DNA from 4 places in the Mesorhizobium sp. M0016 genome. Region 4 is predicted to be linked to each of the others. Evidence: predicted binding sites of a transcription regulator. Region 4 holds the regulator's gene; each other region holds the start of a gene.

Region 1 (7,911 bases), on a different contig from region 4:
GGGCTGCAGCCCGACCTTTTCGTGCTGGGCAAGCCGATCGCCGGTGGCGTGCCGGCAAGCGTGTGGGGCATGAGCGACGAGGTCGCCTCGCGCTATGCCGACTACAACCGAACCAAGGAGCCGGGCTATTCCGGCATGGGCACGACGCTGTCGGCGAACCCGCTGCAGTTCGCAGCCATGCGCGCAACGCTCGAAGAGGTGATGACGCAGGAGAATTATGCCCGGATGGATCGCCTCGCCCTGCGGCTCGATGCCGGGCTGACCGGCGTCATCGATCGCTACAATCTGCCCTGGCATGTCGCCCGCGTCGGCGCCCGCGTCGAGTTCATCTGCGCCCCTGGCCCGCTCAGGAACGGCGCCGAAGCCGAGACTGCCCATGCGCCGGAGCTTGAGGCGGCTATCCATGTCGCGCTGGTCAACCAGGGCGTGCTGATCGCGCCCTTTCACAACATGATGCTGATCTCACCGGCCACCACCGGCGCCCAGGTCAACCGGCTGATCACCGCCTTCGCCACGGTTGCGGCAAGGCTGACGGCATGAGACAAGCTGCCAAGCCAAACTCGAGTACACTAATCATGACTTCACCTTCGGGCTCGACGCCCGCCGAGGCGCAAGCCTTTCTCGACGCCCATCCCGAAATCGAAGCCTTCGATATCGTCTTGACCGACGCCAACGGGGTCGGCCGCGGCAAGATCGTGCGCCGGCATGAGCTGAAAAGCATCTTCGAGGGCGGCCGCCACATGCCGATCTCGATCCTCGGCCTCGACATCACCGGCGAGGATGTGCACGAAACCGGGCTGATCTGGACGACTGGAGACGGCGATCTCAGGGCATGGCCGATCCCCGGCACGCTGGTGCCGCTTTACGGCACGAACCCGCCGCGCGGCCAGTTGCTGATGGCGATGTACCATCTCGAGGGACAGCCTATGTCGTCGGACCCACGGCTGGCGCTGGCCAGGCAGGTCGACATCTTGGCGGCCAAGGGCCTCTATCCCGCCGGCGCCTTCGAACTCGAATTTTTCCTGCTTGCCAATGAGCGTGACGCCGACGGCAAGGTAAAACCGGCGGACGCCGTGCTCGACGGCCGCCGCTCGGCCAAGACGGAAGTCTATTCCGTCGACCATCTGCACGGCATGGAGCCGTTGTTTTCCGACATCTATGCCGCGGCTAAGGCGCAAGGCATTCCGGCCGAAACGGTGATTTCGGAATACGCGCCCGGCCAGTACGAGCTGACGCTGAATTACCGCAAGGATGTCATGCGGGCGGCCGACGACCTCGTCATGTTGAAGCGGCTGGTGCGGGCGCAGGCGCGCCGCCATGGTGTTACCGCCTGCTTCATGGCCAAGCCGATCGAAAAATATGCCGGCTCCGGCATGCATTTCCATGTTTCGCTGCAGGACAAGAACGGCCGCAACGTTTTTGCCGAAGCCGGCGGCGAAAGCTGGTCGCTGCCGCTGCTGCAGGGGCTCGGCGGGCTGATCCAGACCATGGCCGAATCGATGCTGGTGTTTGCGCCGCACGCCAATTCCTGGCGGCGCTTCGTCTCGCAGTCCTATGCGCCGGTGGCGCCGACCTGGGGCGTCAACAACCGTTCGGTGGCGCTGCGCGTGCCGGCCGGCGACGCCAAGAACCGGCGCATCGAGCACCGGCCGTCGGGCGTCGACGCCAATCCCTACCTGATCGCGGCAACGGTGCTGGCCGGCATCATCAAGGGTCTGGACGAAGGCCTCGACCCCGGCCCTGAAACCACTGGGAATGGCTATGAAGCCGCTGTCACGCGCACGACCATGCCGGTCGACTGGCGCGCCGCGATCGAGGCGGCGCGGGCCTCGAGCTTCCTGAAAGAGGCGCTTGGCGAGGATCTGCATCGCACCTTCGTGGCGATCAAGCAGTCGGAGTATCTGCGCGTCGCGCGTACGGTGAGCGAGCTGGACTACCACCTCTACCTGCACGAGGTCTGAGAGACCGTTTCGAAATTCTACTCCGGCGGCCATCGATGGTGGTTTCTGCGCTTCCGATGCTCACGGACCAAATGTCCGCTGCGCTTCGGTTCTCGAAACCACCACCATATGACTCGCCAGAGCGAATTTCGAAACGGTCTCTGATTGCCCTGACGGCGGGCGGCGATCACTTTTTCGCCGCCTGCATCAAATGAGGTGGCGCTGCAGCCTTCAAGAACATATCATGAACGGATGAGCGCGCCCACCGTCCGTGAAAAGCTGGCAATCCTGTCTGACGCCGCCAAATACGACGCCTCCTGTGCTTCGTCCGGCTCGGCGAAGAAGGATTCGCTCCAATCCGGCGGTATCGGCTCCACAGAAGGCATGGGCATCTGCCATTCCTACGCGCCGGATGGCCGCTGCATTTCGCTCCTGAAAATCCTGCTCACCAATTTCTGCATTTACGATTGCAGCTACTGCATGAACCGCTCGTCATCGAATGTGCGCCGCGCCCGCTTTAGCATCGACGAGGTGGTGAAGCTGACCATGGACTTTTATCGGCGCAACTACATCGAGGGCCTCTTCCTGTCCTCAGGAGTCATCCGCTCCCCGGACGAGACCATGGCCGAGATGGTGGAGGTGGCGCGGCGGCTGCGGCTGGACGAAAAATTCTCCGGCTATATTCATCTGAAGACCATTCCGGAAAGCTCGGCCGAACTGGTCGAGCAGGCCGGGCTCTACGCCGACCGGCTGTCTATCAATGTCGAACTGCCGACCGATGAGGGCGTGAAGAAACTGGCGCCGGAGAAGAAGCCGCAAACGATCCGGCTTTCCATGGCGAACCTGCGCCGGAAGATGGAGGAAAAGGCCGAGCCGACGTTGCGGACCAAGAAGCGCGAACGCTTTGCGCCCGGAGGTCAGTCGACGCAGATGATCGTCGGCGCCGACAAGACATCCGACGACGGTATCTTGCACTCCAGTGCGCGGCTCTATGGCAGCTACCATCTGCGGCGCGTCTATTACTCCGCCTTCAGCCCGATCCCGGATTCGTCATCGTCGCTGCCGCTCCAGAAACCGCCGCTGATGCGCGAGCACCGGCTCTATCAGGCCGACTGGCTGATGCGCTTCTACGGCTTTTCGCAGCCGGAAATCCTCGCCGGCAGCAGCGACGGCATGCTCGATCTCGCCATTGACCCCAAGCTCGCCTGGGCTTTGCGCAATCGGGCGAGGTTTCCCGTCGACATCAACCGCGCCGATCGGGAAGCGCTGCTGCGGGTTCCGGGTCTGGGCACCAAGGTGGTGGCGAAGATCCTTGAAACCCGCCGCCACCGACGTATGCGGCTGGAAGATGTCGGACGGATCTGCCATTCGATCGCCAAGCTGAGGCCCTTCATCATCGCCGAAGGCTGGTCGCCGGGCGGACTCACCGACAAGACAGGCCTGCGCGATACGATCGTAAAGTCCTGCGAACAACTGTCGCTGTTTTGACCATGCAGCCGGCCCAGCTCGACCTTGCCCGATACACTGTCCGGCTAGCGAGCCAGACCGATTTCGCCGGTTGGCGCGATGCGGCACGGCGTCTGACGCTGAATGAGGTCCGGCCTGAGGATATTAGTTGGGGTGTCGGGTCCGACGCCAATGATCCTCGAGATGCCTTGCCGGCGGTGCCAGAGGGCGCGCAGCTTACCGTCCCGCGCGAGTTCATCGCCCATGCCGAAACCGCCTTCTGCCACTCCGACCCCGGCCGGTTTGCCTTTCTCTACTGGATGCTTTGTCGCCTGCGCACCGAGCCGAAACTGCTGGCGATCGCATCCGATCCCGACACCAGGCGGCTCGAAGCCATGGAAAAGGCGGTGCGGCGCGACAGCCATAAGATGCATGCCTTCGTACGCTTCCGGAAGATCGGCTACGGCGAGGACGAGCGCTACGTCGCCTGGTTCGAGCCGGAGCATTTCATTGTCGAGCGCAACGCGGATTTCTTCGTCCGGCGGTTCACCGGCATGCGCTGGACCGTCCTGACGCCCTATGCCTCCGCCGACTGGAATGGCGAAAGGCTGGCGATCGGCCCGGGTGCGGCCAAGGGCGATGCACCCGATCAGGACGACACCGAGGCGTTGTGGCTGACCTATTTCCAGAACATCTTCAACCCGGCGCGGCTCAAGGTGAAGGCGATGCAGAAGGAGATGCCGAAGAAATATTGGCGGAACCTTCCCGAGGCCTCGCTCATTCCAGATCTGATCGCAGGAGCGGACGAGGCCGCTATAGCCATGATTGCCAGACAACCGACGACGCCGGCGCCGCACCACGCCAAGCTGCAGGCAAGACATTGGCCGAAGCCCGAGCCGGCCGAGGCGCCGGATGAAGACGATGCCAAGACGATTTCCGATTTGCGCGAGGCTGCAAAGGGTTGTCGTCGCTGCCCGCTCTGGCGCGACGCGACACAGACCGTGTTCGGCGAGGGGCCGGATGACGCCAAAGTGGTCTTCGTCGGCGAACAACCTGGCGATCAGGAAGATCTCGCCGGCAAACCTTTTGTCGGGCCAGCGGGCAAAGTGTTCGATGCAATTCTCGATGACGCAGGCGTCGACCGGCAAAAAGTCTACGTCACCAACGCCGTCAAGCACTTCAAGTTCGAGCCGCGCGGCAAGCGCCGCATCCACTCGAAGCCAAATACCGGCGAAGTCCAGGCCTGCCGCTGGTGGATCGGCCGGGAGCTTGAGCTGATCAAGCCGGACCTCGCCGTGGCGCTTGGGGCAACGGCGGCGTTGTCGCTGCTGGGCAAGGCCATTGCCGTGACGAAAATGCGCGGCCAGTTGATCGAACGCGAGGATGGCTTGCGCGTGTTCATCACCATCCACCCGTCCTTTATCCTGCGCATTCACGAGCCGACGGACAAGGAGGCTGAGCGCGAGCGGTTCCTAAAGGATATGAAAGAGGTGAAGCGGCTGATGGGGTCGTGAGATGAGCGAAAGCCTCAGCGACATCGTCATCCGCGGGCGGAACAAGGAGCTTCGCTCCTGCTTCGCCCAGGGATGACGAAGCTGAGTGGCTTCACGGTCGTGAATCCAACGTTGGAAACTTCGGCCGCCACGGCCGAATTAACTGATCAGGATTGCCCTCAGATCATTCACATTCGTACCCGTCGGCCCCGGCACGAACAGATCGCCGATCGCGTTGAACGCCGTCCAGGCATTGTTGCCGGCCAGCATCGCCTTGGCGTCGATGCCGGCGGCACGCATGCGCGAGACGGTCGAGCCATCGGCAAAGGCGCCGGCATTGTCTTCCGAGCCATCGATGCCGTCGGTATCGGCGGCCAGTGCATGAATACCTTCCGCGCCGCTGATGCCGATGGCAAAGGCGAGCAGGAATTCGGAGTTGCGGCCGCCCTTGCCCCTTTTTCCGTCAACAGGGGCCCGCAAAGTCACGGTCGTCTCGCCGCCGGACAGGATCAGCACCGGCTTTTGGAACGGCCGGTTGCGCGTCGCCACTTCGCGCGCAATGGCTGCATGCACGCCACCGACCTCGCGCGCCTCGCCCTCGATGGAATCGGAGAGGATGACGGCTTCGATGCTTTGCCGTTTTGCCTCAGCGGCTGCCGCTTCCAGCGATACGCCAGCCGAGGCGATCAGGTGCACTTCATTGCGTGAAAAGCGCTGGTCATCCGTATCTGGCGCATCGGCCTCTGGCGAGTTGATGTGCGCCATGACGGCGTCGGGCAGCTTCATGCCATAGGCCGCTATCGAGGCCAGCGCATCGGCGCGGTTGCCGGAGTCGGGCACGGTCGGGCCGGAGGCCACCAGGGCCGGGTTGTCGCCGGGAATGTCACAGACAACCAGTGATACCAGTTTGGCCGGCCAGGCGGCAGCTGCCAGCCGGCCGCCCTTGATGGTTGAGACATGCTTGCGGATGGTGTTCATGGCCGCGATCGGCGCGCCGGAGGCGAGCAGCGCCTCGTTGACGGCGATTTCGTCGGCGAGCGTCAGGCCAGCGGCAGGCGACGGCAGCAGCGCCGATCCTCCGCCCGATATCAGCGCCACTACCAGGTCGTCCGCAGTCAGCCTTTGCACCTTTTCGAGCAGGCGCCGCGACGCCTCAAGACCGGCAGCGTCCGGCACCGGATGTGCCGCCTCGATGATTTCGATGCGCTCGCATTTGGCGCCATAGCCGTAGCGGGTGACGACCAGCCCTTCGATTGGGCCATCCCACACCTTCTCGAACGCGGCGGCCATCTGCGCCGAGCCCTTGCCGGCGCCGATGACGATGGTGCGGCCCTTCGGCTTGGCCGGAAGGTGATCCCTGATCGTTCGTTCCGGATCGGCAGCGGCAACAGCGGCATTGAAGATCGAGATGAGAAAGGATTTTGGGTCGAGCACGGTCATAATTGGCCGCCATCCGCGGTTTGCGAGCTTCCGAAAAGCCGGCGCCGCCCCTCACCCTTACCCTCTCCCCGTATAGAGACGGGGAGAGGGGTTCGCCGGCGTTGGGGTGCTTCTCTTCTCCCCGTCACTATACGGGGAGAAGGTGCCGGCAGGCGGATGAGGGGCAGCGCTAGCGTCACGATTTATCTTCCGGCGGCAGCGCCAATTGTGTCCGATCAACGCCGAGATGATCGCACAGTGCATCGACGACGACGCCGTGGTCCTGGCGTTCCGGCAGGCCGGAGACGGCGATGACGCCGATCACGCCAGCCCCCTTTACAGTCACCGGAAACCCGCCGCCGGCCAGTACGTAATCAGCAATATCCAGCCCCTCGCCGACCTTGAAGGTGCGGTCCGGTCGCTGCTGTTCCAGCACCAGGCGATAGGTGCTCCTGAGGTAGCGCTTGACCACGTTGATCTTGCGTCGAGCCCAATCGGGGTTGGAGGCGTTCGAACCCGGCAGCGCGGCATAGAACAGCGGCCGATCCCACAGCCTGATATCGATGATGATGGGCAGCTTTTCGGCCAGCGCCCGCTCGCGGATCGCCGCGCCGACCTTGAAGGCGACGGCCTCGTCGAAGGCCGGGAAGACCAGCGTCTCTTCCTGTTTCTGGATCAGAGCGATGTCGTCTGCGGCGGCCATTTTTGTTCTCCGAAATCGTCACAAATCGTGTGTACGACAAGCTCCGCCCGGTCAAGGTCTCGTCGCGGTGGTGGTCTTGCCCCGCCAGGGTCGCCCCCCACTCCGTCGAGCTTCTCTCGACACCTCTCCCCCGATCGACGGGGTAGAGGAAGGGCGCCAAGCTGTCCGAACCGGCGCCCGTCCTCCGAAGCAAAGGCTCCCTTCCTCACCCTCGGAGGGGGATAGGTGGCGCCGCGAAGCGGCGACGGAGTGGGGGAACCACTTGGCAACCAGGCGCAATCATCATCTTGTCCCGCGCGGATGATGGGTCCTAACCGGCGATTATATCACTCTTGGCAGGCCGCCCCGCGACATAGACCTCGCGCACCGCGCGGTCGTCGCCCAGCGTCTGCAGCAGGAACAGCTCCTCCGCCAGCGTCTCCACAGTCTCCATCCTCAGCCGCATCGCCGGCGTGGCGCGGGCGTCGAGCACGGTGATGTCGGCATCGGTGCCTTCATCCAGCGTGCCGACCTTGTCCGCCATAGACAGCGCCTCGGCATTGCCACGTGTTAATTGCCAGAAGGACTGGAACGGGTTCAGCTTTTCGCCAGTCAGCGCGATCACCTTGTAGCCCTCGTCCATGGTGCGCAGCATCGAATAGTTGGTGCCGCCGCCGACATCGCTGGCCGCGGCGATGCGCAGCGGCTTGTCGCGGCGCCGAAAGCGCTGGTAGTCGAACAGGCCGGAGCCGAGGAACAGGTTCGAGGTCGGGCAGAACACCGCCACCGAGCCTGAGTCCGACAGCGCATCGGCCTCTCGTTCCGAGAGATGGATGCAGTGGCCGAACAGGCTCTTTGGCCCCAGCAGGCCATACTGCTCGTAGACATCGGTGTAGTCGCGCGCCTGCGGATAGAGTTTTTGCGTGAAGGC
Region 2 (7,911 bases), on a different contig from region 4:
CGGCGAAGCGCTGCCGGGTACCGGCATTGCCGCCGACGCCTTCTGGAACGGCTTTTCGGCTATCGTCCATGATCTCGCGCCGAAGAACCGGGCGTTGTTGGCCAAACGCGACGCCATGCAGGAACAGATCGACGCCTGGCACCGCGCCAATGGCGCGCCCATCGATATGGAGACCTACAAAAGCTTCTTGCGTGAGATCGGCTATCTCGTGCCCGAAGGGCCGGCCTTTTCCGTGTCGACCGACAATGTCGACCCCGAGATCGCCACCGTTGCCGGGCCGCAGCTGGTGGTGCCGGTGATGAATGCGCGTTATGCGATCAACGCCGCCAATGCCCGCTGGGGCTCGCTCTACGATGCGCTCTACGGCACCGACGCCATTGCCGAGACCGGTGGCGCCGAGAAGGGTAAAAGCTTCAACCCCGTGCGCGGCGCCAAGGTGGTTGCCTGGGCGAAGAGTTTTCTGGACGAGTCCGTGCCGCTCACCTCGGGCAAATGGGCCGGCGTGAACGGGCTGACGGTTTCGGGTGGCACCTTGCGGCTCGGCGCCGGCGCCGGCGGCACCACACTGGCCAACCCGAAACAATTTGCCGGCTACCGCGGCGACGGCGCCAACCCGGAAGCCATCCTGCTGGTCCAGAACGGCCTGCACATCGAGATCCTCATCGACCGCACCAACCAGATCGGCCGCACCGACCCGGCCGGCATTGCCGACGTGATCCTGGAATCGGCGCTGACCACCATCCAGGACTGCGAGGATTCGGTCGCGGCGGTGGATGCCGAGGACAAGGTCATCGTCTACCGCAACTGGCTCGGCCTGATGAAGGGCGATCTGGCGGAGGAAATCAGCAAGGGCGGCAAAACCTTCACGCGCAAGCTCAATCCGGACCGCGCCTGGACCGCGCCCAGTGGTGGCGCGCTGAGCTTGCCTGGCCGCTCGCTGATGCTGGTGCGAAACGTCGGTCACCTCATGACCAATCCGGCCATCCTCGACCGCGATGGCAACGAGGTGCCGGAAGGCATCTTGGATGCGGCGATGACGGCGCTGATCGCGCTGCACGATGTCGGCGCCAACGGGCGTCGGATGAATTCCCGCGCGGGCTCGATGTATGTGGTGAAGCCGAAGATGCATGGGCCGGAGGAAGTCGCCTTCGCAGTCGAGATTTTCGACCGCGTCGAAGCGCTGCTCGGTATGGCGGAAAACACCATCAAGATGGGCATCATGGACGAGGAGCGGCGCACCACCGTCAACCTCAAGGAGGCGATCCGCGCCGCCAAGGAACGCGTCGTGTTCATCAACACCGGCTTCCTCGACCGCACCGGGGACGAGATCCACACCTCGATGGAAGCCGGCCCGATGATCCGCAAGGGCGACATGAAGCAGGCCGCCTGGATTTCCGCCTACGAGGCGTGGAATGTCGACGCCGGGCTCGAATGCGGGCTGGCCGGCCATGCCCAGATCGGCAAGGGCATGTGGGCGATGCCCGATCTGATGGCGGCGATGCTGGAACAGAAGATCGAGCATCCCAAGGCCGGCGCCAACACCGCCTGGGTGCCGTCGCCGACGGCGGCGACGTTGCACGCCACGCACTATCACAAGGTCGATGTCCATGCCGTCCAGGCGGCGCTCAAGAGCCGGCCGAAGGCGAAGCTCGATGATATATTGTCGGTGCCGGTGGCGGTGCGGCCGAACTGGACCCCCGACGAGATCCAGCGCGAGCTCGACAACAATGCGCAAGGCATTCTCGGCTATGTCGTGCGCTGGATCGACCAGGGCGTCGGCTGCTCGAAAGTGCCCGACATCAACGATGTCGGCCTGATGGAAGACCGCGCCACGCTGCGCATCTCCTCGCAGCACATCGCCAACTGGCTGCACCACAAGGTCTGCTCCGAAATTCAGGTGATGGATTCGCTGCGGCGCATGGCAGCGATCGTCGACCTCCAAAATGTCGGCGACCCGCTCTACCGCCCGATGGCCGCCGATTTCGACAATTCCATCGCCTTCCAGGCCGCCTGCGATCTGGTGTTCAAGGGCCGCGAGCAGCCGAATGGCTATACGGAACCGGTGCTGCACGCACGGCGGCTGGAGCTGAAGGCGAAAGAGCGGGCGAATTAGCGCCTGCGTTTCCCTCCCCCTTGAGGGGAGGGTGGCCCGAAGGGCCGGGTGGGGTCCTGCGTGAAGTGCGGCGACTCCCTTCGGACGACACTACAAGCAATGTCATTGCAGAGGCCCTTTCTCGGCTCGGCTCCAAAAAGATCGACCATTCTTCGGCGACCCCCACCCTGCCGCTTCGGGGCCACCTTCCCCTCAAGGAGGAGCGTTACGCCGCCTGCGCCACCCGCTCCGACATCATGCGGTAGGAAATCGCCTCGGCCAGGTGAATGCGGCCGACGGTTTCTCTGGCTTCGAGATCGGCCAGCGTGCGCGCCACTTTCAGCACCCGATGATAGGCGCGCGCGGAAAAGCCGAGCTTTTCGCTGGCGTCCTTCAACAGAGACAGGCCGGCGGCATCCGGCATCGCGATGTCCTCGATAACAGAAGGCGAGCAATGCGCGTTGGTGGTCGCGCTGGTCACGCCGAGCCGCTCGAACCGTTCGCGCTGGATGGTGCGGGCGCGCGCCACGCGCTGGGCGACGGCGGCACTTTTCTCCGCTCGGTCGGGCCGGATCAGGTCGGCGGCCGAGACCGCCGGTACCTCGATCCTGAGGTCGATGCGGTCGAGCAACGGGCCTGAGATGCGCGCCTGGTAATCGGTGCGGCAGCGTTCGCCGCGCAGGCAGCGATAGCCGGGCTCGCCGGCCATGCCGCAACGGCACGGGTTCATCGCCGCCACCAGCTGGATGCGCGCTGGATAGGTGACGCGGTGGTTGGCGCGCGCGATCATGCAGTCGCCGGTCTCCAGCGGCTGGCGCAGCGCATCCAAGGTCTGCGGCGTGAATTCGGGAAACTCGTCGAGGAACAGGACGCCGTTATGGGCAAGCGATACTTCGCCCGGCCGCGCCCTGATGCCGCCGCCGACCATTGCCGCCATCGAGGCCGAATGGTGCGGGGCGCGGAACGGCCGCCGGTCGGTGAGCTTGCCTTCGCCGAGCTCGCCGGCCACCGAGGCGATCATCGAGACTTCAAGAAGTTCCTTCGGTGCCAGTGGCGGCAGAATTGAGGGCAGCCTCTGCGCCAGCATCGATTTTCCCGAGCCGGGAGGCCCGACCATCAACAGATTGTGGCCGCCGGCCGCCGCCACTTCCAGCGCCCGCTTGGCGCTTTCCTGGCCCTTGATGTCGCAGAGGTCGGGCAGGTCGCGGGCCGAGACATGGATGCCGGGCTCGGGCCGCGACAGCACCTGCGTGCCGCGAAAATGATTGGCGATGGCAATCAGGCTGCGCGGCGCCAATATGTCGAAATCCTTGCCCGCCCAGGCCGCTTCCGGCCCGCAGCCGAACGGGCAGATCAGGCCTTTTCCCTCGGCATTGGCGCCGATCGCCGCCGGCAGCGCACCGGCCACCGCGGCAATGGTACCGTCGAGCGACAATTCTCCGAGCACGACATAGCTGGCCAGCATGTCGCCGGGAATGGCGCCGAGTGCTGCCATCAGGCCGAGCGCGATCGGCAGGTCGTAATGGCTCCCTTCCTTGGGCAGGTCGGCAGGCGCCAGGTTGACCGTCACCTTCTTCGACGGCATCGACAGCCCCGACGCATGCAGTGCCGCCTGCACGCGCTCGCGGCTTTCGGCCACCGCCTTGTCGGCCAGCCCAACGATCTGCATGCCGACCTTGCCCGGCGCGATCATCACCTGGACATCGACCGGCACGGCCTCGATGCCCTGGAAAGCCACCGTGCGAACCCGCGCCACCATCTTGCTCTGCCCCCGGATATCGGCTCGCCTCGGCCTTGTGGTTCAGACCGCGAGCGACGTCAGGGACAAGACAACCATAGATTTCAGGCCAAGGCAAGAACATTACAGGAACATGCGATCGTGGTTGCAGCGCGCTGTGCCGGTTGCAAAAACGGAAGATGGTTAAGCCAAATGGAACGGCTGCTCCGCCTCCTCGACCGCGTTAACAAGCGCCTAGGCCCTTCGGCAATCTGAGGGTGTTGCTTCTAAGCGGTGATGAAGGCATCGACCGAACCTGAAAGCGATCGATCGATCGCGACCTGCGGTGGAAGCCACTCCATGACAGGATATCTGAAAGGCCAAGGCAGGGCGATCCGGCGCGAAGAGCCGCTCTCCAGAAAAATCTCGTTTACAAGGTCTATGAACCGCCCGCGGTCTCGTTCGATTCGTTTCAAAGTTTGCGAACGAATGTAATCCCGGGGAATTCGTCGCTCCTTCAGCGCTAAGACAGCCTCCGCGATGGATCGAGGATCGGGTGGAACTGTAAGCGAATAGTCATCATCCAGATAAAGGTCTCGGCCGCCATGGTTCGGCGTCGTGACCACTGGAAGCCCCGCGAGAAGATATTCCGTGCTTGCGAACATTGGTCCTTCCAGGTGAGAGAGACAGATTCCCACGGCTGCACGATTTAGATGCGTGTTCACCTGAGCCGGTGCCAATCGGACAGGCTTGCCGGTGCCGTCAAACTCGTTGATAAAGACGTGATGCGGCGCGAGCTCCCTATGCCGATTTATTCGCGCTCTTTCCGACTCCGTCGTGGAGGATCCGCTTGAATCTCGATAGAAGACAAATGCGCAACGCTGGATGCCAAGCGACAAGTCATGGCGCTTCCACGGAGCCAGCTGCGCATTGTAGATTGCATCAAATTCTACAGGGACGTCATCGAGAGGCCTGAATATGTGTTCGGAGGTTGTTGACGTCTTGTTGTGCAGGACGGCGGCCTCGCCGGACTGGTTCAACAGATCAGCCTCTGCCTGAGTGTTGGATAGGAAGATTAGCGAGTGACGGGGGTTCTTGAGTCTATGCAGAACGGCATAGGTCCGGATGGTTTTGACGCTAGCACTGTTTTCGATGGACCAGGTTGGCGAGATGAGAAACCAGGCGCGGTGGCTGCGTGGACGGAAAGGCATATGACTTGCTAGTCCGAGCGGCGTACCGGACATTCCCGAATAGGATATGAACGGATCGTCCGACAGCAAACTGGCCTGAAGAGCAGGTTGCGACTTCGCGGAAGGGTGCCCTTTTCTGAGGTTGTGGCCATGACGCAGCATGGCTCTGACAATCTCGAATTTGGTAGGAGGGCGATACCCGTGCTGTAGGGTCAACATGCGGCAATTGCGATCTTGAGTGCGGAGAAAAACTCGCTTCGATAGAGAGAAATTTGGCAAAGAAACACCGCCATTTGATCGACGGAATATCTCAGGCGATCAAATCTGGTGTACGGAGAAGCGCCTCTTGAAAGAAAACATCGTCCCAAGCGGAGCTGGTTCTCACATCGCGCTACCAACCGTATCCGTTTGCGTAGGCTGTTTCAATCAAGAGGCATTCATCGACACTGCGATCCGATCCGTAGCGGCGCAGACATACACTGCGTTCGAATGCGTGGTGGTCGATGATTTTTCGACCGACGGTTCCCGCCGAAGGATTGAAGAGTGTCTGTCCCAGCTTGGCGACAGTCGTTTCCGCTTTCTGCCCCGACTGCAAAATGGCGGGCAGTTGACAGCAATGATGACCGGGCTTGACGCGACAGCCGGGCCCCTGATCTCCTTTCTTGACGGTGACGATGCTTGGCATCCTGACTTCATAGAATGCCATGTGAGAGCGCATCTCAGCCAAACCCGTATCGCGGCAATGTCGAGCTCCGATGAGGTGGTGATAGATACGGCCGGCAACCTGCTTGCGGGCGGTCATCCCGTATTCCACCTGAACGACCCGCGATCGATGCCGAAAATGAGCGGCTACCTGCATGTCGACACCGAAGCTGACCCGACATTATTATTTATTGATCGGGGTACCGTGGGTTGGTTTTGGTCAACCACATCGGGGATGATGTTTCGTCGAGCTCCGCTTGAAATCATGCGTCCATCCGATCCGGACGAAATAAGGATATGTGCCGATGGTTATATGGCTCGTGCCGCCCATATGATCGGCGGAACCGTGAGGATTGGGCGGGCTCTTGGCAGTTATCGGCTTCACGGCGGCAATGGCTGGGCGGACGGGCGCATCCTGGGTACCGGAGTTGGCCTCGGCAGGATGTCGCCTGATACTGAAATAGCGATACGGCGGGCACTGGCCAATCGTTGGTGCGAAGTGGCGCCGGGACTGGCGCATTTAATCTCCCGCCACTCAATGCGCAGGACCTTGGTCGACCTGATCGGACTGTCTGCGGCTTTTGCATTGCTGGAAAAGAACTCCGATGCGGGTTTTCTGCTGAAAGACTGGGCAACACCACAGCGAAAATTGCAGACCAGACTTATCGGTCTCCTTCCTCCGAAACTGAGGCCTCGGCGCTTCCGGGACATAGTTTGATTTGATGAGCCGCTTGCTCGGCAGTCTTACCCGATAAAGAGCATCTTTCGATGCTTCTCTGGACCCACCAAAGTCCTCCGTAGCAACGCACACTACGCGGCCAAATTCCGCCGCTTCGCCTCTACCGCGTCCCAGAACAGGCTGGCGATATCCGCGCCACCAAAGCGTTGCACTTCGCGCACGCCGGTTGGCGAGGTCACGTTGATCTCGGTCATGTAGTCGCCGATCACGTCGATGCCGACCAGGATGAAGCCGCGCTCTTTCAGCGACGGGCCGATGCGGGCGCAAATCTCGCGTTCGCGCTCCGTCAGCTCGGTCTTTTCGGCGCGGCCGCCGACATGCATGTTGGAGCGAGAATCGTGGTCGGCCGGCACGCGGTTGATGGCGCCGACCGCCTCGCCGTCGATCAGGATGATGCGCTTGTCGCCCTTGCGTACGTCCTTGAGATAGCGCTGGACGATGTAGGGCTCGCGTGACAGCTGGGCGAACATTTCGAGCAGTGAGGCGAGGTTGCGATCGTCTCCCTTGAGATGGAAGATGCCGGCGCCGCCATTGCCATAGAGCGGCTTGACGATGATGTCGCCGAATTCCTTGCGGAAGGCCGCGACCTCCTGGGGATCCTTGGTGATCAGCGTTTCGGGCATCAGATCGGGGAATTCGGTGACGAAGATCTTTTCCGGGCTGTTGCGCACCCAGGCCGGGTCGTTGACGACCAGTGTCTTCGGGTGAATGCGCTCCAGAATATGCGTGGTGGTGATGTAATTCATGTCGAAGGGCGGATCCTGGCGCAGCAGGATCACATCCATCTCCGACAGGTCGGTGCGCACCTTGTCGCCCAGCGAAAAATGATTGCCCTTCTCGTCGCGGAGCTTCATCTCCTCGATGCGGGCAAACACCTTGCCGCCCAGCATCGACAGCCGGTCCGGCGTGTAGTGGAACAGCTGGTGCCCGCGCCGCTGCGCCTCCAGCGACAGCGCAAACGACGTGTCGCCGGCGATCGAGACGGTGGAGACATGGTCCATCTGGACGGCGATCTTCAGGGTCATCTTTTGGTCTCCAGCGGGTCGAGCAAGTCCAGGAAAAGTGCGTAGCGGTTTTCCGTCCGGAATTGCGGCAAGGCAAGTCGCCGATATACGGAACTTGGCGGCTTCTGCCAATCGCGCTTGCTTGGCCCAGACCCCCTAACAGTCGAAGACCAGCCGGGAGTAACCGAGGAACGACAGCGCCATCGCTACCAGCGAGGCGATCGCAAGTGCCGCCAGCGGCGGCATTGCCGGCAGCGCGAACAGGATGGCGCAGTAGACGAGATAGTTGACGATGCTGGTGGCGATGCCGACGCCGCCATAGCGCGCACCCTCGCTAGCCACGCCGCGGCTCGACGGCGAAAAGGTCAGGTGCCGGTTGATCTGCCAGGTGACGCACAGCGCAAAGCCGATCGACAGGACACGGGCGACGAAGGGACCGAGCGGCGTCACCGCCAAGAGCAGCCAGA
Region 3 (7,911 bases), on a different contig from region 4:
GTCCCCACCGGCAGTTATTGCTGGTCCCGCGCAGGAACCTGGTATTCTTCGACCTGCGTGCCGCGCGTCACGATGATCGTCTTGAATTTCGGCTTCTCAGGCTCCTTGGTCGCGGCAGTGAACAGCGCGCCGGCAGCGGCCTGGACGCCGAAGGCGACCGATCCGCCGAAGGACGAGATGGTGGTGACGCCGTCCTTGGCGGCCCCTCCGTCTGCGGCCGAGCGGAGCGACAGCGACAAGGTGCCGACGGTGCGGGCAAGCGCCACTTTCTGCGCGCCTTCGGTCGTCACCTCGATGGTGACGGAATTGGCGATCTGCGGTGCGGTCTGGCGCTCGTCGGCGCCCTGCCCCACGGTCAGCACCTTAGCGTCGGAGACGACGATCTCGGAGGTAACGGTCGATCCGGCAGCGCCCTGCGCGTTCTTGGCCACTTCCTGGATTTCGCCCGCATCGCGTGTCAGCACCACGTCGACCCGGTCGCCCGGCATGACGAAGCCGCCGACACCGGCGATCTCGTCGGTGCGGATTGTCACCGCCCGCATGCCGGGCGTCATCATGTTGGACAGCGTCGCGCGGCCGTTCGGCCCCGACAATTTGCTGATCAGCACCGGCTCGTTGATCTCGATCGGCGACAATACCACGCGGCTGCCTTCGGCGAGCAATGCATTGACTGTGGTGAACGCGCCCTGCGGCACCGAATCCTCGGACCATGGGATTTCGCTGAGCTGCGCCCGGTCAAGCTCCATGCCGTAACGCAGCGGCGCGTTGGCCACCACGATGGTCTTGAAGACGACCTTGGGGACGGCGGGCGCCGGGATCGACGCCGTTTTCTCTTCGGCATCGGCCTTGGCCTGGCTTTTCACCCAGAAATCCGCGGCAAAGATTGAAATCGCGCCGAAGACGGCAGCGATGCCAATCATCGTTATGGCCTTGCCCCTCACAACCAACCCCTGACATTCGTGGTCTTTTGTTTTGTTGAGGCGACGCTAGGCCGCTTTGTTAAAGATTCAGGAATCGCGCCCGCTCCGCACGGACCTATTTCCGCCGGCTTGGTTATCGAAAGGTTTTAGGATAAGAAGGGTTTAATCCCCGAACGTAACAGGAACTTCCGTCGCTTGGCGCCGAAAAGCGTGGCAGTATCGACGGGTGATTCGCGGCACCGGATTCTATGGCAGGCATGGACGACAACAACGATCTTTTCGGCAATCTGGAAAAGCAGCCCCAACCGGCTCGGACACCTTCGCGCCCGGCCGACCCGCTGGTGCAGGCCACGAAGCGTCCTGCCGCGACCAAGGACGGCAGCGAGGGCTATAGCGCCGCCGACATCGAGGTGCTGGAGGGGCTGGAGCCGGTGCGGCGCCGTCCCGGCATGTATATTGGCGGCACCGACGACAAGGCGATGCACCATCTGTTTGCCGAGGTCATCGATAATTCGATGGACGAGGCGGTCGCCGGCCATGCCACCTTCATCGATGTCGAGCTGTCGGCCGACGGATTTCTGACCGTCACCGACAATGGCCGCGGCATTCCGGTCGATCCGCATCCGAAATTCAAGAAACCGGCGCTCGAAGTCATCATGACGACGCTGCATTCGGGCGGCAAGTTCGATAGCAAGGTCTATGAGACCTCCGGCGGTCTGCACGGTGTCGGCGTCTCGGTCGTCAATGCGCTGTCGGACCATCTCGAAGTCGAGGTCGCGCGCGGTCGCCAGCTTTACCGCCAAAGGTTCTCGCGCGGCGTTCCGGTGAGCGGGCTGGAGCAGCTCGGCGAAGTGCACAACCGGCGCGGCACCAAAATCCGCTTCCATCCCGACGAGCAGATTTTCGGCAAGGGCGCCGCCTTCGAGCCGGCGCGGCTCTATCGCATGACCCGCTCGAAAGCCTATCTGTTCGGCGGCGTCGAGATCCGCTGGAGCTGCGACCCATCGCTGATCAAGGAAAAGGACCAGACGCCGGCCAAGGCGGAGTTCCATTTCCCCGGCGGCTTGAAGGACTATCTCAAGGCATCGCTCGGCGATGATTTCCAGGTGACCCGCGAAATCTTCGCCGGCAAGAGCGAGAAGCAGGGCGGCCACGGTTCGCTGGAATGGGCGGTGACCTGGTTCGGCGGTGACGGCTTCGTCAACTCCTACTGCAACACAATCCCGACCGGCGAAGGCGGCACGCATGAGGCCGGCTTTCGCAATGTGCTGACGCGCGGGCTTCGGGCCTATGCCGACCTGGTCGGCAACAAGCGCGCCTCGATCGTCACCTCCGAAGACGTGATGATCTCGGCGGCAGGCATGCTGTCGGTGTTTATTCGCGAGCCGGAATTCGTCGGCCAGACCAAGGACAGGCTGGCAACGATCGAAGCCATTCGCATTGTCGAGACCGCCATCCGCGATCCCTTCGACCACTGGCTGGCCGACAATCCGCAGGAAGCCTCCAAGCTGCTGGAATGGGTGATTGCGCGCGCCGACGAGCGGGTGCGCCGGCGCCAGGAAAAGGAAGTGTCGCGCAAGAGCGCGGTGCGCAAGCTGCGCCTTCCCGGCAAGCTCGCCGACTGCACGCAGAATGCCGCCGCGGGCGCCGAACTGTTCATCGTCGAAGGCGACTCGGCCGGCGGCTCGGCCAAGCAGGCGCGCGACCGCGCCAGCCAGGCGGTGCTGCCGCTGCGCGGAAAAATCCTCAACGTCGCCAGCGCCGGCAACGACAAGCTAGCCGCCAACCAGCAGATTTCGGACCTGATTCAGGCGCTCGGTTGCGGCACGCGCTCGAAATACCGCGACGAGGATTTGCGCTACGACCGCGTGATCATCATGACCGACGCCGACGTCGACGGCGCTCACATAGCCTCGCTGCTGATCACCTTCTTCTACCAGGAAATGCCGAACCTGGTGAATGGCGGCCATCTCTATCTGGCGGTGCCGCCGCTCTATTCGATCCGGCAAGGCGGCAAGGTTGCCTATGCCAGGGACGATGCGCACAAGGACGAGCTGTTGCGCACCGAATTCACCGGCCGCGCCAAAGTCGAGATCGGCCGTTTCAAGGGCTTGGGCGAAATGATGGCCGCGCAGCTCAAGGAAACCACCATGGACCCGAGGAAGCGCACGCTGCTCCGGGTCGATGTCATCGACGCCGTGGCGGCGACCAAGGATGCTGTCGACGCGCTGATGGGCACCAAGCCGGAAGCCCGCTTCCGCTTCATCCAGGAACGCGCCGAATTCGCCGCGACGGAAGTGCTGGATATCTGAGCGCTGGCCAACTCTTCGTTTTGACGCAGTTCCGGGCGGAAAACCGTTTCACACTTTTCCTGGAACTGCTCTAGCCTGCGCTTCCGATACGGAGACCAGCTTATGATCTGGGCGCGGCTGAAGAGCTACTTCGAAACCAGTTTGGCGGGCCTGACGCAGCCGACGCGCTCGGATTGGATTTTCGCCCTGCGCACGGTTTCGGCCGGTCTGATCGCGCTTCTCGCTGCTTACGCGCTAAAACTCGACCACCCGCAATGGGCGATGATGACGGTCTTCATCGTCGCCCAGCCGGTCGCCGGCATGGTGCTGGCGAAAGGTTTTTACCGGCTGCTCGGCACGCTGGCCGGTGGACTTGCGGCGATCGGCATCACCTCGGTTTTCGGCACCAATCCCTGGCTGCTGGTCACGGCGCTGTCCGTCTGGATTGGGCTGTGCACGCTGGTTTCGTCGCTGCTGCGCAATCCGGAAGCCTATGGCGCCGCACTTGCCGGCTATACCGCGATGATCATTGGGCTGCCGGCTTTCGGCCAGCCGCATGTGATCGTCGATCTCGCTGTCGCGCGCTGCGCCGAGATCGTGCTCGGCATCGTCTGCGCCGGCCTGACCAGCCGGCTGATCCTGCCCAAGCTGGCCGCTGACGCCATCATCTCCAGGCTGAAGCGCAGCATCCTCGACCTTGCAACCTATGCGGGCGGCGCTTTTTCCGGCGGCGACCCGGCGAGACTGGCCGGCCTGCACGGCAAGCTGATCACGGACGCCCAGATGCTGGCCGAGATGCGCACCTATGCCCGGCTCGAAGCCCCGAGCTTCGCCACCCGCGCCCATCCGGTCCGCCTCACCATCGGTCAGCTTCTGTCGGCGCTGTCGGCGGCACGCGCGCTGCATTCTCACGCCGCGCCGAAAAACGCAGCGCTCATTCCGGTGCGCTCGGAACTGCAGTCGCTGGTCAGCGAACTGGCAGCCACGCCCGAGGCGCTGGAGGACACGTCGCCCTGGGTGACGCGGCTCGACGCGATTGCCGGCAAGGCCCGGCAAATGCCCGACGCCTCGACCGATCAGGGCGACGACAGGGTCGGCACCATCACGCGCCTCACCATCGCCGCCGATTTCGCCGAAGCCTTCAAGCAGGTGCTGCGCGGCCTCGACGCCCTGCGCGCACCGGTGACGCGCCCTATCCGGAGCAACAGGCAGCCGCCTGCGCTGGTGGTGCACCGCGATTATCCCGGGGCTTCGCGCAATGCCATACGCGCCGCCCTTGCCACGTTGGCGGTCGCCGCCTTCTGGCTGACGACGAAATGGTCCGATGCGGCCGGCACCGTCATCCTCGTTGCCGTCGTCTCCAGTCTTTTCGCCGCGCGGCCTGACCCGGTGCGGGTGTCCTGGGGCTTCTTCAAGGGAACGCTGCTGGCTTTGCCCTTTGCCTTCCTTGTCGGCCAGGTCGCGCTGCCTGCCCTGCCCGGCTTCGGCTGGTTCACGCTGTTTGTCGTGCCGATCCTGGTACCGACGGCGCTGGGCATGGCCAATCCACGCACCGTCGGCGTGGCGACGGCGTTTGCAATCAATTTCCTCGCCTTCCTCAGCCCGCATCAGGCGATGACCTATGCCCCAGGCCCGTTCTTCGCCGGCTCGGCGTCGGTGCTGGTCGGCATCCTGCTGGCCATCGGCGTCTTCATCGTGGTGCTGCCGGTCGATCCATGGCGCGCGGCCAACCGCATCGTGCGCGCCATGCGCGAGGATCTGGCGCGGCTGTGTCTGCACGAGCGGGTACCGCGGCGTTCGGCCTTCGAGAGCCTGGCCTATGACCGCATCAACCAGCTGATGCCGCTCTTGCAGAATGCCGGCAGGAAAGGCGATGCGATCCTGGGCGGCGGGGTCGCCGCCGTTACCGTCGGCCTCGAAATCCTGCGCCTGCGCGCCGCGCAGCAGAGGCCGTCCACTCCTACCGACACCGCGCTCTCGATCGCCAATTTCCTGCGCGGCCTCGCGCGTGAACTGCTCTTTCGCGCAACCGGCGATCCACAGACGGCGACCATCACTGTGGCCCGGCAATATGCAGCCGGCCTCTCAGAGCGCAGCGGTAGTGCCGACACGCTGCAGATCGCAGCCTCGCTGCGCATCATCGCCGCCGCGATCGAGGATTTCCCGGATTTCTTCACCAGGGACCGTGGCTAGGGCGTCAGGCCGCGGCTATCGCCAGCGCATGCCCGCGCGCGTTTTCCCGCAGCGCGTCGAGGTGGATCGACTTGACCAGGCCGGCGAGATCGCCCTCGGTGGCCGGACCGCCGAGGTCCTTCAGCATCAGCCAGCTGACTTCCTGCACGCCGGCGAGGCGCTTGCCGTTGGCGACTTCGCGCCAGATCTTGAGCGCGCGCAGGATGATGGCATGGGTGGAAGCGGCAAGGCCGGCGCTGCGGAACAGCGCCTGCAACGCAAGGTCCTGGCCGCCGGCGAGCAAGGCCCGCACCCGCTGCTCCGACTGCTGGCTGAGCGCGACCAGGGCCGAGCCGAAAAAGTCGACCTTGCCGTGGGCAATGGTGCGGATGATGAAACTTGCGGTCAGGTCGCCGCGCAGGCGCAGATGTTCGATGAGTGCCGCATGTTCCTCCGCGCGCGTGCCTTCGACCAGCCGCACCGAAGCCTTGACGCAAGCATCGCGCGTGACGCGCTCGGCTCTGGCCGCCCCCATCAGCGCCATCACCAGCGGCGAAGCCTTCAGCGTTTCGCCGAGCTTGACCAGTAGCATGTGCCGGCAGTCGGCCGGCAGCCGCACATCCGTGACCATTGCCTCGCGCAAATGAGCGATATGGCCATGCCGCTCGGCCATGCGGCGGAAGCTGAGCGACGCGATATCGGCGCCGTCATTGGCGAGCAGCGCCGCACACGCTTCCGGTTCGCCGATCTCGGCGATCGCCGCGGCAACCGCCATCGAAACGACCGGCCGGTCGGCGATCAGTTTTTGCGTCGCCTTGTGCCCGGCCGCGACGCGGTCGATCAGGTCGGCGTCCGTCAGCAGCGGGGAGCGCGCCAGCACCAGGGCTGCCACTTCCGGCTGATCGGAGGCAAGCGCGCTGATGATCTGCAGCGGCGCGTGATGGCTCATCGACAGCGCTTCGGCCATAGCCAGCCGCACCTTCGACGAGGCGTCGTCGAGCAGCAGCGTCAGCGCCGCTTCGGCCGCGCAACGGTCTTCGAAAGGCAGGTCGGAATTGACGTAGGCGCGGGCCAGCGCGCTTGCCGCCGCGGCGCGCTCCGAAACTCTCGCGGTGTAGATCCATTTGAGAAAATGCGAGACAACCATACTGCCTGCTACGCCCCTTGCCGGAAAACTTCCGGCCCCAGGAATGACCCTAGGCAGAAATGGTTTACGAACGGTTCACCATGTTTATTAACTGGCTTGCGGGTGGCATGGGCAGCGCCTATCAACCGTCAGGCAGCGGAGGAGAAAAACGATGCCCGGGCTTTATCTCGAAGAGTTCGTCGTCGGACATGTCTTTCGGCACACGCTGCGCAAGACCGTCACCGAAAGCGATAACATGCTGTTCTCGGTGATGACGCTGAACCCGCAGCCGCTGCACATCGACTTCGACTTCGCCGCCAAGAGCGAATGGGGCAGACCGCTGGTCAATTCGCTGTTCACGCTCGGCCTGATGATCGGCATTTCCGTCAATGACATCACCGTCGGCACCACAATTGCCAATCTCGGCATGAGGGAGACAGTGTTTCCGCACCCGGTCTTCCATGGCGACACCATCCGTGTCGAAACGACTGTGATCTCGGTCAGGGAATCGAAATCCAAGCCGGACCGCGGCATCGTCGAGTTCGAGCATCGCGCCTACAATCAGAACGATGTGCTCGTCGCCAAATGCACGCGCCAGGCGATGATGATGAAAAAGGCGGCCTGATGCGCTCGCTGCTGTTTGTGCCCGGCGATTCCGAAAAGAAGCTGGACAAAGGCTTTGGCGCCGGCGCCGACGTGGTCATCGTCGACCTTGAGGATTCCGTGGCGCCACAAAACAAGGCGTCGGCACGCGACATCGCGGCACGCTTTATCGGCGGCAACCGGCAGCAGACAAGCTCCGCCATCTATATCCGCGTCAACGATCTCTCGACCGGGTTGACCGATGACGATCTGGCCGCCCTGGTTCCGGTCAAACCCGACGGCATCATGCTGCCGAAGTCGAACAGCGGCCAGGATGTCCAGCAGCTATCCGTAAAGCTCCGCGTACATGAGGCCGAAAACGGATTGCCGGATGGCGCGATCAAGATCCTGCCGATCATTACCGAGACCGCTGCTGGGTTGCTGGCCGCCGGGACCTATGCCGGGGCAAGCGCCCGGCTTGCCGGCCTCACCTGGGGTGCCGAAGATCTGTCCGCGGCGATCGGTGCGCGGGCTGCGCGCGACGACAACGGTCGATACACCGATGTCTTCCGCCTTGCCCGCACCATGACCATCCTCGCCGCCGGCGCAGCCGAAGTCGCGGCGATCGATACGGTCTTCCCTGCCTTTCGCGACATGGCCGCCTTCGAAGCCGAATGCACGGAGGCCGAGCGTGACGGCTTTACCGGCAAGATGGCAATCCATCCGGCGCAAGTGCCGGTCATCAACGCCGCCTTCACGCCATCGGCGGAGGCAGTGCAACGCTCGCAGGCCATCGTCGCGGCCTTCGAGGCGGCCGGAA
Region 4 (7,911 bases):
AGCTCGCTCCTAATCGATTTGATCCGCAATCCGCGCCAGGCTTTCCTCGCGGCCAAGCACGGCAAGCACGTCGAACACGCCGGGCGAGGTGCTACGGCCGGTAAGGGCCGCCCGGAGCGGTTGGGCCACGGCGCCGAGCTTGTGGCCGCCGGCCGCTGCGAACTCGCGCACCGCGGCTTCAGCCGCGGCAGCCGACCAATCGCCCGAAACAGTCTGCAAAGCGGCATGTGCGCCGCGCAGGATCGCGCGCGCGTCGGCACTGAGCAGTGCTGCCGCCTTCTCGTCGATCGGCAGCGGCCGCTCGACGAACAGGAAGGCCGCGCCATCGGCCAGTTCCACCAGCGTCTTGGCGCGCTCTTTCAGGCCCGGCAAGGCGGCCAGCAGCTGCGCCTTCCTGGCGTCGTCGAGACGGGCGGCGATAGCAGATCCGCCTTCGAGGTATGGCAGAGTGGCGACGAAAATGTCGAACAGCTCGGTATCGGCCATCTTGCGCATATGCGCGCCGTTGATTGACTCGAGCTTGGCGAAGTCGAAACGCGCCGCACCCTTGTTGACATCGCCGATGTCGAACCACGAAATCATGTCCTTGATCGACATGATCTCGTCGTCGCCATGGCTCCAGCCGAGCCGCGCCAGATAGTTGAGCAGTGCCTCGGGCAGATAGCCCATGGCGCGATAAGCCTCGACACCGAGTGCGCCGTGCCGCTTCGACAGCTTGGCGCCGTCGGCGCCGTGGATCAGCGGGATATGCGACATCGACGGGACGTCCCAGCCCATCGCGTTGTAGATCACCGTCTGGCGCGCGGCGTTGGTCAGATGGTCGTCGCCACGGATGATGTGGGTGACGCCCATGTCATGGTCGTCGACGACGACGGCATGCATGTAGGTCGGATTGCCGTCCGAGCGCAGGATGATGAAATCGTCGAGGTCCTTGTTGGGGAAGCGCACCTCGCCCTGCACACGGTCGTGCACCACGGTTTCGCCCTCGGTCGGCGCCTTGATGCGGATGGCGCCCTTGACGCCGGGAGGCGCCTCCGAGGGGGCACGATCGCGCCACGCGCCATTGTAGCGCGGCGGCAAGCCCTTGGCGCGTGCGGCCTCGCGCATCGCCTCGAGCTCGGCAGGGGTCTCGTAGCTGTAATAGGCCTTGCCCAGGCGCACCAGCTCCTCGGCCACCTCACGGTGGCGTGGCGCGCGCTCGAACTGCGATATGGCCTCACCGTCCCAGGAAAGGCCGAGCCAGGTCAGCCCATCCAGAATGGCCTGTGTCGCCGCCTCGTTGAAGCGTTCGCGGTCGGTGTCCTCGATGCGCAGCACCATCGTGCCGCCGGTGTGCTTGGCGTACAGCCAGTTGAACAGTGCGGTGCGCGCGCCGCCTATATGCAGATAGCCGGTGGGCGAGGGGGCAAAACGGGTGACGACCGTGTCGGACATGGAACTCTCGGGAACCTTGGAAAGCGGGGCGTGATCGCGCGGGCTTTCGCGCTTTGCGCGTTCATGTAGCATAGGAGGTCTGGGGCGCAAGGGGCAGACCCGATGGCTGGATGAGGCCGGGGCACGTTGCCAATTATCGGTTGCGTCAACGGGCGCCGGAGCCTTGTAGCACAAAATCTGTTCGCACCTCCGCGCAACCTCGTTTGGCAGCAGCGTCAATGTCTGGGTTTCATTCGGCTGCAGCGTCCGTCACAGTGCCTGGAACATCGCTGCGACGGTGGTAGCCTCCTCTGACGAGCGGACATTTCTTCACGGAGGCGGCACTGCCCGACTACAAAGCCGCCGTGACAGCGTTGGCTTGGTCACGCATATTGACCTTTCTGCAATCATTATCGTGAACACCGCAACTGTGTGCAGTCCGGTCTCGCCACTAAGGAAGCATGATTGAAAGAAGGACTACCGATGACCAGAAACGCCGACCATACGGAGGGTGATCCGTTCTACCATGGCACCCGGGCGGATTTGAAACCCGGGGATCTGCTGAGCGTCGGCCACCCTTCCAATTTCAGAGGTAAACCACTGTCATGGATCTATTTCACCCAGACACTGGAAGCCGCCATCTGGGGAGCAGAGCTTGCAACGGGTGACGGTCGTCAAAGGATTTACATCGTAAAGCCGACGGGGTTTTTCATGGATGACCCTAACCTGACCGATAAAAAATTTCCCGGTAATCCGACGAAATCCTACCGCTCCCGTGATCCGTTACTCATCCTGGGGGAGCTCGCTGAATGGCAGGGTCATACACCCGAACAATTGAAGGCAATGCACGATGGGCTTGCTCGCCTGAGGGCGGAGGGCCGGGATATGATTGAGGATTGAGCGTCCTTGGCGAGTGATGGTCAATTCCGGCGCGGTGGACGCGATCACGCGGACTTTCGCGCTTTGCGCGTTCATGTAGCATAGGGGTCTGGGGCGCAAGGGGCAGACCCGATGGCTGGACGTGGCCGGGGCACGAAGGAAGGCGAAGGCGCCGAGGCAAGCGTCAGCGAACGCTCGCTGTTTGCCGATAGTCCCTATGCCGAGCCGCTGCCCCTCGCGCTCCCTGAGCCGCATCCCGGCGTCGCGCCTGCGCTGCCCGGTCACGCGTTGCCGGCGCAAGTCACAGCGCCCGGATCTATCGCCCGTCTGCGCAGACGGCTTCGCCGTCCGTCATGGCCCGCGCTCCGCCGCAGCCTTGCCGTGGCCGCCAACACGGAGCTCGACCGGGGCGTCGCCTTCCTGCTGGTGCCGGTTTTCCTGGCGGCCGGCGTCATCATTTATTTCTCGCTGGCCGGCGAGCCGGGCTTTGCGCAGCCAATCGCCATTGTGGTGCTGGCGACATGTTGCGCTGTCGCCACGCGATCGCGGCCGAGGACGCATCTGTTCTGCATGGCCGCGATGCTGTGCGCGCTCGGCGTCGTCGCCGCCAAAGTCGAGACCTGGCGCGCCGGAACGCAGATGCTCGGCTCCGAGATTCAGACACGGCTGACCGGCCGCGTCGTCAGTCTCGAACAGATGGAAAGCGGCCGCATCAGGCTGACGCTCGACGTGGTTTCGACCGCTTACCCCGAGCTGCGTTACGCCCCGGAGCGGGTCAGGCTCTCGGCGCGGACCGTTCCCGCCGATATGACCGCCGGCTCCCTGATCACCGGCTATGCCAGGCTGTTGCCGCCGACCGGTCCGGTGCGGCCGGAGAGCTACGATTTCTCCTTCGACAGCTATTTCACCGGTATCGGCGGCAGCGGCTTCTTTCTCGGCAATCCGAAAACCATTGCTACGCAGGGGCCGCCGCCGCTGACCGCGCGGCTCTCCTCGGCAATCGAGAACGCGCGCGAAAACATTGCCGACCATATCAGGGGCAAGATCGGCGGCGCCGAAGGCGAGATTGCCGCGGCGTTGATTGTCGGGGTGCGCGCCGGCATCCCGGACGAGGTCAACGAAGCGATGCGGCGCACCGGCATCTACCACATCATCTCCATCTCCGGCCTGCACATGGCGCTGGTTGCCGGCACCATCATGGCGTTGCTGCGTGGCGCCTTTGCGCTGTTTCCCGATTTCTCTTCGCGCCGCCCAGTCAAGAAATATGCAGCAGTGGCAGCACTCGTCTCCATCGCCGCCTATCTCGTCATTTCAGGCATCGTGGTCGCCGCCGAGCGCAGTTTCATCATGCTAGCGGTCATGCTGGTCGCGGTACTCTTCGATCGTGCCGCGCTCACCATGCGCAATCTGGCGATCTCCGCCATTGCCGTCATCCTGGTGTCGCCGCACGAGGTGGTCGGTCCCAGCTTCCAGATGTCGTTTGCCGCCACAGCCGCCCTTGTCGGCGCCTATGCCGGCTGGGCCGATTACCGCGCCGACAAGGTGAGAACGCCGCTGGCAAAGCGCTCCTTCGTCGGCTTCCTGTCGCGAAAATTCGCGCTGGCCATGGGCGGCCTCGCCATGACCTCGATCATCGCCGGCAGTGCAACCTTGCTGTTCGCCATCTGGCATTTTCAGCGTGTGTCGCCGCTCAGCCTGATCGCCAATCTGGCCGTGATGCCGATTGTTTCGTTGATCGTCATGCCCTTTGCCGTGCTCAGCGCACTGGCGATGCCGTTCGGCGCCGACGGGCCGTTCCTCTATGTGATGGGCAAGGGTCTGATGGCGATGATCGCTATATCGGCCTGGATTTCCGAGCGCTCGCCGGTCGACGCCGTCGGGCTGATCTCCATCCGCTCGGTGCTGTTGGTGGCAGTCGCCCTCGTCATCGCCACCATGGCCACCACCTGGCTCAGGCTGGCGGCCGTGCCTTTCGCGCTGGCCGGCCTGTTGACGGTGCCGCAGGTGCTTACGCCCGACGTGCTCATATCCGAGGACGCACATTTGGTGGCCATGCCGATCGGTGGCGGCGAACTCGCCCTCAACCGCGAACGCTCCAACGAATTCACCACGGACAATTGGAAACGGGCGCTGCGGGCCGAAACCATTGTCCCGCCCGAGATTTTCGAGGCAACAGATACGCGGTTCGATCTCGATCCGCTCGATCTGCCGCCCGGCTCGCCCTTCTATTGCACCGGCGATCTCTGTATCGCTCGACACCCTTCCGGAGCCATTGTAGCTCTTGCGAAAGACCGCAAGACGGCGCGGCCGGCCTGTGCCTTCGCGAGCCTGATCGTCATCGATGACGCCACCGCCTACAATCCGTGCCGCGACCCGCTGGTCCTGGTCGTGACGAAGAAACAGCTGGCCCGCGACGGCAGCGCCGCCGTCTTCTTCGATCCGCAATCGGCAGCGGCAGCGCCAACCATCCGGTTCGCCGTCGACAAGCCGTATCGCCCCTGGCACGAGCAACGCCGCTTCTCCCGCGACGCGCGCGGCCTGCCGCCTTACAACCAGCGTGAAAAGTACAAACCCAAGCCGGCTCAGTAGCGCCGGATCAATCCGACAAGCTTGCCCTGCACCTTCACCCTGTCCGGTCCAAAAATGCGGGTCTCGTAGGCCGGGTTGGCGGCTTCCAGGGCGATCGAGGCGCCCTTGCGGCGGAAGCGTTTCAGGGTCGCTTCCTCATCGTCGACCAACGCCACCACGATCTCGCCGGGGCTGGCTGTGTCGGCATTGCGGATGATGACCGTGTCGCCATCGAAAATGCCGGCCTCGATCATCGAATCGCCCTTGACCTCGAGCGCGTAGTGTTCACCGCCCATGATCATGTCGGGCGGCACCGAGATCGAATGGGTCTGATGCTGGATGGCGTCGATCGGCACGCCGGCGGCGATGCGTCCCATCACCGGGATTGAAATCGAGGAAACGGCATCGTCATTGCCGGCAGACATCGAACGCGACGGCGAGCCCGGCCTGATCTGGCGGCCGAGACCGCCTTGGCCCATCCCGCCTTGTCCCTGGCCGCCTTGCCCTTGGCCGGCTTGACCAAGACTGCCCTGAATGACGCTCGGCGAAAACTTCCTCGCCGCGTTGAGGCCTGGTGCGATCGAGTCGGGTAGCCGCAGCACTTCCAGCGCGCGCGCCCGGTTCGGCAGCCGGCGAATGAAACCGCGCTCCTCAAGCGCTGTGATCAGTCGGTGGATGCCGGACTTGGAGGCGAGGTCGAGCGCTTCCTTCATCTCGTCGAAGGACGGCGGGATTCCGCTCTCCTTCAGGCGTTCATGGATGAACATCAGAAGCTCATGTTGTTTGCGCGTCAGCATCGCGGCCCCCAAGGGTTCTGAAACCAGAATCAGAAAAAACAAACCCAGAACAAACACTATCTGTTCCAGTTGTGTTCCGCAACCTTTTAAAGTTTAATGAATGTGTTGACGTTTTGTTCAGCGTAACGTTCGGCGCTGCGAGCGCCGCCTGCGCCCAGTTGCCAGCAACGGGGTGAAACGAAGACAAGTGGCCTGCGTCGTCGGCTACGATCGCCGCTTCCTTTTCGGACGGGGCTGCGCAGCATCCGCGCCGGGTTCGCTCTGGGCATAGACCCGCAGCGTGTAGCCGATGTGAGCGGTCATCAGAGTTTTCGCACGTTCGACGTCGCGATCGAGGGCCGCTTCCATCAGGGCGGTATGGTGTTCGATCGCCACGGCGTCGCGCAGGGCCGCCACGGCCTTCCGGTGCCCATCCGTGCGGCCGGCGGCGGCGCGCAGCGTCGGGGCCAGACCCAGAAAGCGGTGATGGCGATGCAATTGGTCGGAAATCGTTGCATTGAAGCGCAGCAGCCAGCTGGATGTCGCGGCACTGAGCAGCGCCGCATGGAAGGCCTCGTGTTTTTCGTACCACGCGTCGACCGCATCATCCGATGGATCGTCGAGAACAGACCCGCACCGTGAGAGACGATAGTGGGCGGCAACGACCGCGTCTTCCCACTCGCGGTCGCCCTTCTCGACCGATTCCACCAGCAGGGGCAGTTCGACCACCAGCCGCGCACGCGCCAAATCCTCGAGCTCCGCCCGAGAGACGGGAGCGACCGCAAACCCGCGGTTGCTGATGGCGGTCACAAGCCGTTCCGCCTCCAGCCGCGACAGCGCCTCGCGCAACGGCGTCCAGCCGATGCCGTAGGTGTTGCGCAGCGTGCTCAGCTTCAACGGCGCGGCAGGCGCCAGCCGGGTCGCAAGAATATCGCGCCTGAGCAGGCGATAGGCCACTTCCGTCTTCGAGGTCTGCTCGTCATCCAGCATCGTGATCCATCAGACATAAACGCTCGGCTGAGTATTATATATCAAAGCCTTTCAATGGGTGAATTATATATAATGTTTGACAGCTCAAGGGCGACCACTCAAGATCGCCGGCATGTTTGGGCGGGCAGGCTCCGCCGCGCGCGTTTGTCCATGGAGGGGCGCCGGATCATGATGACACCCGATCTCGCTGCAATCGAAGCAATGGATGCCGCCGATCCGCTGCGCTCCATGCGTGGACGCTTTGTCTTACCGCAAGGCGTGATTTATCTCGACGGCAATTCGCTGGGTGCCGCGTCACCAGCCGTCTTCAGCGAATTGCAACAGGCCGCCACGCAGGAATGGGCGCACGACCTCATTCGCGCCTGGAACACGGCTGGCTGGTTCAACATGCCGGTGGAACTGGGAGATCAGCTCGGACGACTGATCGGCGCGGCTGACGGGCAGACGGTGGTCTGCGACACAACCTCGATCAACATCTACAAGCTGCTGCACGCCGCGCTCGGCATGCGGCCGAATCGGTCGGTCATCGTTGCCGAGGGCGACAGTTTCCCGACCGACCTCTACATGGCCGAAGGCGTCGCCTCGACCCGGCCGGGAACGCGGCTGCGGCTGGAGGGCGTCGACGCGGCCGCAATCGAGGACCTGATCGACGACAGCGTTGCCGTCATCCTGGTCAACCACGTCAACTACAAATCCGGCCAGTTGCGCGACATGGCGGCGCTGACGCGCAAGGCACATGACGCCGGCGCGCTGATCATCTGGGATCTCTGCCACACCGCCGGCGCCTTGCCGGTCGAACTCGACCGTGCCAATGCCGATTTCGCTGTCGGCTGCACCTACAAATACCTCAATGGCGGCCCGGGCTCGCCGGCCTTCATCTACGCGGCCGAGCGCCACCATGGTGATATCAGCCAGCCGCTCAGCGGCTGGTGGGGCCATGCGCGGCCGTTTGCCTTCGAGCAGGGCTTTGCCGTCGGCAGCGGCATTCGCCGCTTCCTGTGCGGAACGCAGCCGGTGCTGTCGATGCGGGCGCTCAAGGGCGCGCTCGATATCTGGAACGACGTCGATATGGCGGCGGTGCGCAGAAAAAGCATCGCGCTGACCGACCTGTTTATCCAGCTCGTCGAAGCCAGATGCGGCGCCTACGGGCTTGAACTGGAAAGTCCTCGCGACGGCAGCCAGCGCGGCAGCCAGGTGTCGTTCCTCCATCCGCATGGCTATCAGGTGATGCGCGCGCTGATCGAGCGCGGCGTGATCGGCGATTTCCGGGCGCCGTCGACCATCC

What was found. Region 4 encodes LexA, which represses DNA repair genes until DNA is damaged. Its sites were predicted from a motif close to TGTTCNNNNTGTGTTCNG; they were not measured.
Region 1: a site for LexA is predicted at 2,174-2,191, ahead of NKJ88_RS02845 (putative DNA modification/repair radical SAM protein). Genes of this name have one in related genera too.
Region 2: a site for LexA is predicted at 3,947-3,964, ahead of NKJ88_RS04480 (YifB family Mg chelatase-like AAA ATPase). Genes of this name have one in related genera too.
Region 3: a site for LexA is predicted at 1,090-1,107, ahead of parE (DNA topoisomerase IV subunit B). Genes of this name have one in related genera too.

Annotation. Positions count from the first base shown of each region.
Region 1 covers NZ_JAMYVM010000002.1:6,247-14,157, reverse strand. Annotated here, with positions in the region: gene NKJ88_RS02855 (aspartate aminotransferase family protein) at 1-540, shown strand, start outside; gene NKJ88_RS02850 (glutamine synthetase family protein) at 576-1,961, shown strand; gene NKJ88_RS02845 (putative DNA modification/repair radical SAM protein) at 2,193-3,428, shown strand; gene NKJ88_RS02840 (UdgX family uracil-DNA binding protein) at 3,431-4,900, shown strand; gene NKJ88_RS02835 (glycerate kinase type-2 family protein) at 5,039-6,319, opposite strand; gene NKJ88_RS02830 (heme-degrading domain-containing protein) at 6,495-7,001, opposite strand; gene guaD (guanine deaminase) at 7,312-7,911, opposite strand, start outside.
Region 2 covers NZ_JAMYVM010000002.1:334,537-342,447, reverse strand. Annotated here, with positions in the region: gene NKJ88_RS04485 (malate synthase G) at 1-2,113, shown strand, start outside; gene NKJ88_RS04480 (YifB family Mg chelatase-like AAA ATPase) at 2,319-3,851, opposite strand; gene NKJ88_RS04475 (glycosyltransferase) at 4,097-5,161, opposite strand; gene NKJ88_RS04470 (glycosyltransferase family 2 protein) at 5,346-6,419, shown strand; gene gshB (glutathione synthase) at 6,512-7,465, opposite strand; gene NKJ88_RS04460 (GtrA family protein) at 7,601-7,911, opposite strand, start outside.
Region 3 covers NZ_JAMYVM010000006.1:166,656-174,566, forward strand. Annotated here, with positions in the region: gene cpaB (Flp pilus assembly protein CpaB) at 15-920, opposite strand; gene parE (DNA topoisomerase IV subunit B) at 1,178-3,232, shown strand; gene NKJ88_RS11620 (FUSC family protein) at 3,335-5,404, shown strand; gene NKJ88_RS11625 (DUF2336 domain-containing protein) at 5,409-6,530, opposite strand; gene NKJ88_RS11630 (MaoC family dehydratase) at 6,622-7,134, shown strand; gene NKJ88_RS11635 (HpcH/HpaI aldolase/citrate lyase family protein) at 7,134-7,911, shown strand, end outside.
Region 4 covers NZ_JAMYVM010000007.1:54,092-62,002, forward strand. Annotated here, with positions in the region: gene gltX (glutamate--tRNA ligase) at 10-1,434, opposite strand; gene arr (NAD(+)--rifampin ADP-ribosyltransferase) at 1,897-2,313, shown strand; gene NKJ88_RS12705 (ComEC/Rec2 family competence protein) at 2,425-4,881, shown strand; gene lexA (transcriptional repressor LexA) at 4,875-5,657, opposite strand; gene NKJ88_RS12715 (GntR family transcriptional regulator) at 5,862-6,626, opposite strand; gene kynU (kynureninase) at 6,795-7,911, shown strand, end outside.